DNA from 4 places in the Anoxybacillus sp. UARK-01 genome. Region 4 is predicted to be linked to each of the others. Evidence: riboswitches for the same ligand, from Rfam matches in the RefSeq annotation. Region 4 holds a riboswitch; each other region holds the start of a gene.
The links. A riboswitch is a leader RNA that binds a small molecule or an ion and turns the genes downstream of it on or off. The one in region 4 is predicted to bind S-adenosylmethionine.

Region 1 (2,198 bases), on a different contig from region 4:
AGCCCGTTTGCCACATCGTGGATTGTGCCATCGCCGCCAACGGCGACAACCGCATTGCATGCTTTAGAAGAAAACTCCTTCACTATTTCTACCGCATGTTTTGGACGTTCTGTAAAACGAACTTGATAATTTACCTGCTTCTCTTGAAGCAGCTTTTCAACCTTTTTCCAAACTTTCAGCCCTTTTCCGTTTCCTGAGATTTTATTAACAACAAAATAATAGATCATATCGATCGTTCCCTCTAATCAAAGATCGTAACATGAAAATCCCAAACAAGGTCCCGCTTTACATCGGGACGCTTGTTTTTCTCTTTTTACTTTACCGATTTGAGAATTCCGGCCATTTGCTGCTCGTGCCGAAGAAAAAATAAAGGCCCTACCGTTTTTCCTCATGAGCGGTACCCTAAGCGATGGCAACCGTCCTTTTTCTTGTTTCACTCCCTCTCACTAAGGTAAAGGTTTCGAAAGGATCAATGAGCATAGCGACATGCCATTTAGGAGACAAGAACCGCCCATTTCGCTGAGTCAATCTCATTCCGCTGACATTCGTTTCCATGTCTTTTCCTCGAATACCAGCATGCTCATCTATTTCGACTTCCATAGCTCCCTCTCCTTTTTCTTTTCTAACGTTTTTAATCAATCTGCCCGACCGGCAGCCCTTGCTCTCTTAGCTCCCGCCAAATGTAACGATCGAGCGCATAGGGCTCTTCTGCTTTGAACACTTCCACTTCCGCCAACGTAAGTAACAGTTGAAACGGTTTTCCAAATGCTTGCCCATACAATAGAAAAAAGTTCGTATGGTGATCAATGTAAAAAATCGCTGTAGAATCCCATTGACGAAGCTGACGTTTCACACCGTTGGCAACATGTAAAGCGAATGAAGCAGCTTTCATATGGCACGCCATGTACCTGCGGATCGTTTCGCTCATCATTCTCGCCCCTTTCTCAATAAGGATGGTCACAAACGGCTCTGCCAAAATAAAAAGCTCTTTCCGCCATGAATGACGCGAAAAGAGCTTGAAGCCGTCCTTATCATTCAAAGCGAAGCGCTTTGCGGGTAGGAGCACCTTGCGTCAAGCGCAGGTTGCTGTGAAGTCATTGAGCCCGATCTCTCGTTCACTCTTGATAAGACTTATTCAGTTATTCCTATGCTACCATTATTTTATGGAAATGACAACCATTTTTTAATTTCCAAAAACCAGGATTTATAACATCGAAATAACAAGGACTTCTTCTTTACGATCGACCATCGTCGCCAGATCATTCGTCCTATTCCTAGCCCCCGCTAGATGATCCCCTTTCTTTTATAGGGACATATAAATGAACTTTACACTTTCCTTCCGGATCTGTTTCTGGATTATTCATACAAAATTCCAGGCACGGCCTATCATCCGCATCATACTCACTATTTGGCAACCACTGTCCAAATAAACTTTGATACGCAATCGCTAATTTATCAATCGTATCGTAAAACTGATATAAGGCATATAATCCGCCAGGTATTGTTTTATATTGAATATCGGGATCTTCCTCTCCCTTGAAACCGGTCGGCAGCGTCACACACGCATCATAGCGGCAAGCAAATTCTTCTACAACAAGTGGATCATCCAATGAGATGCCAATAAAATCGTGCTCTGGCGGATACAATCCGTTTCGGTTTGCCCATTCGTTTAATTGATTCCATGCATAATACGTTTCTAAATAGCTACCCACATGCCTAACAAAAGCCACTTCATAGTCAGGAAGCTCTTTAATCGTTATATTCATGCTCCATATTCTCCTTAATAAATGATGGTTAGCGTAAGTATAACGTATCGGAGCAGACCATTCTTCTTGATTCTTGCTTATATCTAATGAAATATTGCGATTTTGATGTTTTTTTCTTACGTCACTGGGAACCATGTGAAAATGTTGTTTAAAAGCAGCATTAAAATTTGAAACGGAGCCAAAACCACAGAGATTGGAGATTTCCAAGATAGATTTAGTCGTTTCAGTTAAGTAATACACCGACTTTTGCAGACGAATTTTTTTCACATAAGACATCGGTGTCATTCCAACAACCGAAGTGAAGATACGATTAAAATGATATTTCGAAAAATGGGAAACGTTGGCTAATGTATCAAGATGAATAGGCTCGTCATAATGATCATGAATATACTTGACGGCTCTTTCAATTCTTTCATAATAATCCCTTCTCAT
Region 2 (2,198 bases), on a different contig from region 4:
CGTACCGACTAGCATCTTTGTAAAAGGAATAAGCAGAATAATTAAAATAATAAATGGGATAGAACGAAAAATATTAACAAAAGCAGAAACGATTGTATGAATGGCTTTGTTTTCCCAAATATTATCTTTGGATGTTAAAAACAGCAACAATCCTAGAATGAGTCCAAATACAAATGTAAACGCCACGGCAACTCCTGTCATATACAGCGTTTCCGACGCTGCCGCCCAAATCGATTCCCACTGAACGTTAGGAAACATGCTACTCATTCGTCATCACCTCCACACCGACTTGTTGCTGACGAATGTAGTCAAGCGCTCTGGCTACTTCCTCATCCGTTCCACTCATATGAACAAACAGCACTCCATACGAGCCCTGATGGGTTTGTGAAATCTTCCCTTGCAAAATATTAATGGTTATTTCAAAATTTCGGATCAGTTCTGCGATGAGCGGCCGTTCAGTCGCATGGCCAGCAAAAGTAAGCTGGACAACTTTGCCGTTAGGATATTGGTTGAACAAATGAGCAATCGTCCCTTTCGTTTCTTCAGGTTCCGTAATCTGTTGAACAAACCGTTTCGTTATCATCTGTTGCGGATTTTGAAATACATCCAATACCTTTCCTTCTTCGACAATCTTTCCGTTTTCCATTACCGCCACACGATCACATATTTTACGGATTACATGCATTTCATGAGTAATTAATACAATAGTCAATCCGAGGCGCTGATTAATATCAACTAAAAGCTCAAGAATCGAATCTGTCGTTTGCGGATCCAAAGCAGAAGTCGCTTCGTCGCATAACAGCACCTTCGGGTTGTTCGCGAGCGCCCGCGCAATACCGACACGCTGCTTTTGCCCCCCGCTGAGCTGCGATGGATAGGTATTTTCTCTTCCGTGCAGACCCACAAGATGAATGAGTTCATCCGCCCGCTTTAACCGCTGTTCCTTTGGAACTCCAGCAATCTCTAAGGGAAACGCAATATTGTCTCGGACCGTCCTTGACCAAAGCAAATTAAAATGCTGAAAAATCATTCCGATTTCTTGCCGCGCCTTGCGCAATTCTCTTCCTTTAATACTTGCGATGTCTTGACCGGCAACCATCACTCTTCCATTTGTAGGCTTTTCCAAGCCATTTAAAAGACGGATCAGCGAGCTTTTTCCAGCACCGCTATATCCAATAATGCCAAAAATCTCCCCTTCTTTAATGTGCAAATTTACATCATTGACAGCTGTTACCGCTCCCTGGCTTGACGAATATACTTTTGTTACATTTTCTAGCGTAATCAAACGCGATTCACCTTCCTTGTTCCAGCAACTAAAAAACCTTTCTGCTCAAGAGAACAGAAAGGTTTTAATATCTCCCATTTCTGTCTCTTATCTCTCAAAGCGAACGCTTTGTGTGAATTGGCACCATTTCAGTCGAATGCTGACGGTTGCCGGGTTTCATAGGGCACATCCCTCCACCTCTCTTGATAAGAGCAGCAACGCTCCTTTATTCAGTTAATGCTTTAATTCATCTAAGAATTATACAAATTACAAAAGTGATTCTATCATTCTATAAAGGAAGGTGTCAACAGAAAAATAATTCCTAATCATAGAATCAATACACAAGCGCCGATGATCCATTCAAAATGCTCTGGCTTAACACAACCTTTTCGGCATCTCCCTCGAGCAAAAGCGCCAGCGGGCCCATCTTGCCCACAAAGCGTTCGTTGTTTGACAAAGACATGCTGACAGTGGACAAGCAAAGGGTTTACAGATTATGACGGAAAAACGAGGAATCGGGCGGCGTTAATCGGTTTTTATTGGATCATCACCACGCCTGTTTTTAATATGTTCTAACCTCTCGTTGAAACTATTGTTTTATCAATATGAATGGACTTCATGACCGATTCAATTGTTGACGGCTATTTTCTACACCTCTGAATACAGCGAACGAATTCCTGTGGCAATGGCGATGGCTTGCTCTAAATCCTCAATTAAGTCTTCGACATTTTCGATGCCGACCGATAGACGAATCAAATCTTCCGTAACTCCCGAGGCCTGCAAATCTTCTGGGCTCAACTGCTGATGCGTGGTGCTGGCTGGATGAATAATTAAGCTTTTGGCGTCTCCTACATTGGCCAAGTGCGACCAAAGCTTCACGTTGTTAATGAGAGCCGCTCCCGCTTCTCTTCCTCCTTTAATGCCGAACACCACA
Region 3 (2,198 bases), on a different contig from region 4:
ATTGTTTTCACGACTTCTCCTCCGCTAAGACTCCCTAGAAAAACACCGAGACCACAAAGAAGGAGGGCGATGGATTTCCGCTGAATGGCTCCTGAGCCATAGGCTACTCCCATCGCTGCGGCTGCTCCGCTAGCTCCGATATTCATGGCGAAAAAGAAGGAGACGGCAAAAGCAACGGCTAAAAGCATGTATGCCCCTCCTTATGATTCATGGAGGCCGCATTCGACTTTTCCACGTCCAGCCCATCTGCCTGAACGCAAATCATTTGCATCAAGCGCAGGAGATGTGCACGGCTCACAGCCAATGCTTGGGTAGCCTTTATCATGAAGCTCGTTGTATGGCAGCTGATGTTTATAGACATAGTTCCATACGTCTTTCCAAGTCCAGTGAATCAGCGGACATATTTTAATAGATTGAAATTTTGGGTCTTTATTCAGAAATTCCACATGTCTCCGTGTGGAAGACTGCTCACGGCGCAATCCAGAAATCCAGGCTGGCACACCTGTCAAGACTTCGCGAAGCGGGATAATTTTGCGAATTTCACAGCAGCGATTTGGCTCATGCACCCATAGTTGCTCTCCCATTTGTTCTGCCTGCTCTTCTAGCGATAGGCGCGGCTTTTTCATTACAATGCGAAGCGAAGGATATTTTTTTTGCACCTTTTCAATTGTTTCGTATGTTTCGCGAAAATGGAGACCCGTATCGAGAAAAACAACGGTTGCGTCCGGTTTAACTTTAGAGATTAGATCGATTAAGACGATGCCCTCAATACCGAAGCTACAGGCATAAACAACCTCATCTCCATAATGCTCATAAGCCCAGCGAATAACGTCTGAGGCTCCTTTTGTTTCATTGTCAATTGAGAAGAATGGCATTTCTCCATTCCATGTGTCATAAGTCAGCAAGGTTGCTTCCTCCTTCATTTGGTGGTAAAAAAAGACAGTTTTCACCTTGCTCTGTACGATAGAAGGGAAAACCGCCTCTAGTTTGTCTAGTCAGCGCGCCTTATTATTTAATTCTTATCTTTTCGTTTTTTTCAAGTTGAATCACTTTGCCGTCTTGGATCACAAGCGTGATCGTGCCAAATTTCATTGACTGCAGCATTTCTTGTATTCTAGTAAAAACGGCATCGATTTGCTGGTCATTTCCCATTACGATTCCTCCTTAGTGTCAATAAATAAAAAAGCTTTCCATTTCGGAAAGACAAAGGAGGCTGCCTATTTCACCTTATCTCCCAAAATGGTTCCCATTTGGCTGGACGTAGCACCTTGCTTCATGAATTTGAAGTAGGTTGCCGGGGTTCATTGGGCCAGTTCCCTCCCCCACTCTTGATAAGTATGTAATTGACTAAAATTTTAACATAATTCGAATAAATGTCAACCCGAGTTTTTCGATAGGAATTTATTTTTGCGTTTGAACATCATCTGTCGAGAAGTCTCCTGTCTCTTAATGAAGTGTTGGTGGAAGGGGTTTATTCATGTGATGGGGAATATAGAATGAAAAAGGGATAACATCATATAGAACGCTATGAAAATGGAAAAAGATAGGAAGGGAGATAGAGGGGGAAGTCATTTTTCAAAATGGTTCCATTTCACTTCCCGCGATTAGCTGCGATCTTTGTTTGCTAAGCGGGGTCTGCGGGGGAATATGCCTAAAAGAATGACAGACAACGACCATTTGGACGTTGTCTGTCGCCTAAAAAGCTGACGAGGCCCCTTTTTTATAGAAAAAACGGAGCAGGCGCGGACGCCGCTTCCAGCATGGACAAGCCTCTGTCTTGTTTCATTATCGTTTGCGTAAATTTCCAAGCTCTTCGACAATGGCTTGCATTTCATTAGGGCTGAAGGAGCTTTTTCTCATGACCATTTCATAAAGATCTCTTAACTCCTCATATAGCGTTTCGTCAAAATGGGATGACTTCATCACATCAAAGTTGAGAACCTTCAGCTTTTCCTTTATTTTTTCAATCATGTATTCCATATTTTCAAGAGATTTTTGCGATAAATCCAAAAGTCTCATCCTTTCTGAATTTGATGGATAGAGTCATTGTACCATATGGAAGGAATGAAAGAATATACATGTATACTGTTATTTTGTTTATAATGGATAGCGAAGGGAGATGTGTTTGATGATTAAAGTGTTATTTGTTTGTCTTGGGAATATTTGCCGATCACCAATGGCTGAAGCCATTTTTCGCG
Region 4 (2,198 bases):
GCTTTTTGCAGCGCTTCTACGATATGCGGAGGCGTCGGTTGATCAGGATTTCCTTGACCAAGATTAATTACATCATGTCCTTGAGCCACCACTTTTCCTACTTTGTCGACAAGCGAAGCAAAAAACTGCTTCGGAAGACTTTGCAACAACTCGGATTGGACAAATGATTTCAATTGCTTCACCTACTCAAAAAATTCTTGAAATTCTAGTCAAACATCATATATCGTAAAAATTAAATTGTAAAGACATTTTTTTGGGGTGAATGATTATGACATTAAAAATTGCTTGTCTTCAGCTCGATATTGCTTTCGGAAATCCTGCGGAAAATAAACGCCGCGTTCAACAAGAGATCGAAAAAGTTTGTCAAAGCTCTGTTGACGTCATCGTCCTTCCTGAACTATGGACAACCGGATACGATCTCGCACGCCTTGACGACATTGCTGATGAGAATGGCGCTGATACCAAATCGTTTATTAGCAAGCTCGCACGCCTGCACAACGTCTGTATTGTTGCTGGCTCCATTGCCAAAAAAACCGCTGCCGGCATCACCAATACCATGTACATTGTCAATCGAGACGGCGACATTGTAGGAGAATACAGCAAACTCCATCTCTTTCAGCTCATGGATGAGCATTTGTATTTACAATCCGGTGAATCGAGCGGCTTATTTACCTTGGAGCAAACGTTGTGCGCGGGAGTCATTTGCTATGACATTCGCTTCCCTGAATGGATTCGCGCCCATACAATCCAAGGCGCAGAGTTATTGTTTGTGGTCGCCGAATGGCCACAGCCCCGCCTTGAACATTGGCGAACCCTTTTGCAAGCGCGCGCGATTGAAAATCAATGCTATGTAATCGCCTGCAATCGTGCTGGAAAAGATCCGAACAATCAATTTGCCGGCCATTCACTTGTCATTGATCCATGGGGAGTCATCCTCGCCGAAGCCGATGAAAATCCATGCTCTCTTATGGCCGAAATCCAGCTGTCAAAAGTGAAAGAAGTTCGCAAGCAAATTCCTATTTTCCAAGACCGCCGACCTGAGCACTATATTTCGGCCGAAAAAAATTTTCAAAAAAACAGTTGACAAAACTGGCAAATCGAATGTATGATTCGAATCAAGCGAATTGAAAAAAGTTTTGCATTGTTAAAAACATTCGAATAAAACCGAACAAACTCTTATCAAGAGCAGGTGGAGGGACGAGCCCGATGAAGCCCGGCAACCGACTTAACCAACGTTAAGCACGGTGCTAATTCTTGCAGCAACACGCTGAGAGATAAGAGGGGAGAAGCCGACTTCAAACCTCTTTCGAAAAGCGAAAGAGGTTTTTTCATTGTTTCATTGATTGAGTGAATGATAAGGAGGGTACAAATGATGACACATTCTAAACAATCCGTCTACGAGCCTTTAACGGAATCAGGAGCGGTTGCACTCGCTGCTCGATTAGGCTTATTTCCGGAAGGAACACCATTCATTTGCCAAGAAATTGGCGATGGTAACTTAAATCTTGTGTTCCATGTATTTGATCCCCAAACAAAGAAAGGAGTCATTATTAAACAAGCGCTACCATATGCAAAAGTCGTCGGTGAAAGCTGGCCGCTTACGCTTAAGCGGGCTGTCATTGAAAGCCATGCGTTGCGCACGTTTGCCGACTACGTTCCGCAATACGTGCCAAAGGTATACTATTCGGATGAGTCGTTGGCGATTACCGTGATGGAGGATTTATCGCATCTGCAAATTGCTCGAAAAGGATTCATTGCTGGAAAAACATATCCGCTTCTTTCCCAGCACATTGGAGAGTTTATCGCTAAAACGTTATTTTACACATCGGACTTTGGCATGAACCAGCAGCAGAAAAAACAGCTGCAACAAAATTTCATCAATCCAGAGTTATGTAAAATTACCGAAGATCTCGTCTTTACTGATCCGTTTTTCGACCATGAAACGAATAATTTTGAAGAGGAGTTGCGCCGTGACGTAGAGGCTCTTTGGAATGACGATGCGCTTCATCTTGAAGTAGCAAAACTCAAGCGGAAATTTTTAACGGAAGCCGATGCGCTCATTCATGGGGATTTACATACTGGAAGCATTTTTGCAAGCGACACAGAAACAAAAGTCATTGATCCTGAGTTTGCGTTTTACGGCCCATTCGGGTTTGATATCGGCCAATTTTTTGCCAATTTACTCCTAAATGCGTTGT

Region 1: it holds a riboswitch for S-adenosylmethionine, as region 4 does, so the genes downstream of both, B6A27_RS08395 (hypothetical protein) here and mtnK (S-methyl-5-thioribose kinase) in region 4, are expected to answer to the same signal.
Region 2: it holds a riboswitch for S-adenosylmethionine, as region 4 does, so the genes downstream of both, B6A27_RS17070 (methionine ABC transporter ATP-binding protein) here and mtnK (S-methyl-5-thioribose kinase) in region 4, are expected to answer to the same signal.
Region 3: it holds a riboswitch for S-adenosylmethionine, as region 4 does, so the genes downstream of both, B6A27_RS01510 (YezD family protein) here and mtnK (S-methyl-5-thioribose kinase) in region 4, are expected to answer to the same signal.

What each region holds. Positions count from the first base shown of each region.
Region 1 is NZ_NASY01000038.1:1,698-3,895, reverse strand. It holds gene B6A27_RS08405 (diacylglycerol/lipid kinase family protein) at 1-227, opposite strand, end outside; gene B6A27_RS08400 (hypothetical protein) at 403-600, opposite strand; gene B6A27_RS08395 (hypothetical protein) at 632-976, opposite strand; SAM riboswitch class I at 1,026-1,131, opposite strand; gene B6A27_RS08390 (AraC family transcriptional regulator) at 1,275-2,198, opposite strand.
Region 2 is NZ_NASY01000055.1:20,653-22,850, forward strand. It holds gene B6A27_RS17065 (methionine ABC transporter permease) at 1-267, opposite strand, end outside; gene B6A27_RS17070 (methionine ABC transporter ATP-binding protein) at 260-1,285, opposite strand; SAM riboswitch class I at 1,370-1,477, opposite strand; gene B6A27_RS17075 (O-acetylhomoserine aminocarboxypropyltransferase/cysteine synthase family protein) at 1,913-2,198, opposite strand, start outside.
Region 3 is NZ_NASY01000013.1:46,431-48,628, forward strand. It holds partial or broken gene B6A27_RS01500 (inorganic phosphate transporter) at 1-188, opposite strand, end outside; gene B6A27_RS01505 (phosphoadenylyl-sulfate reductase) at 201-905, opposite strand; gene B6A27_RS01510 (YezD family protein) at 1,009-1,152, opposite strand; SAM riboswitch class I at 1,225-1,338, opposite strand; gene B6A27_RS01515 (DUF1128 domain-containing protein) at 1,786-2,010, opposite strand; gene B6A27_RS01520 (low molecular weight protein-tyrosine-phosphatase) at 2,129-2,198, shown strand, end outside.
Region 4 is NZ_NASY01000057.1:24,353-26,550, reverse strand. It holds gene B6A27_RS17840 (pyridoxal phosphate-dependent aminotransferase) at 1-173, opposite strand, end outside; gene B6A27_RS17835 (carbon-nitrogen family hydrolase) at 269-1,084, shown strand; SAM riboswitch class I at 1,174-1,281, shown strand; gene mtnK (S-methyl-5-thioribose kinase) at 1,373-2,198, shown strand, end outside.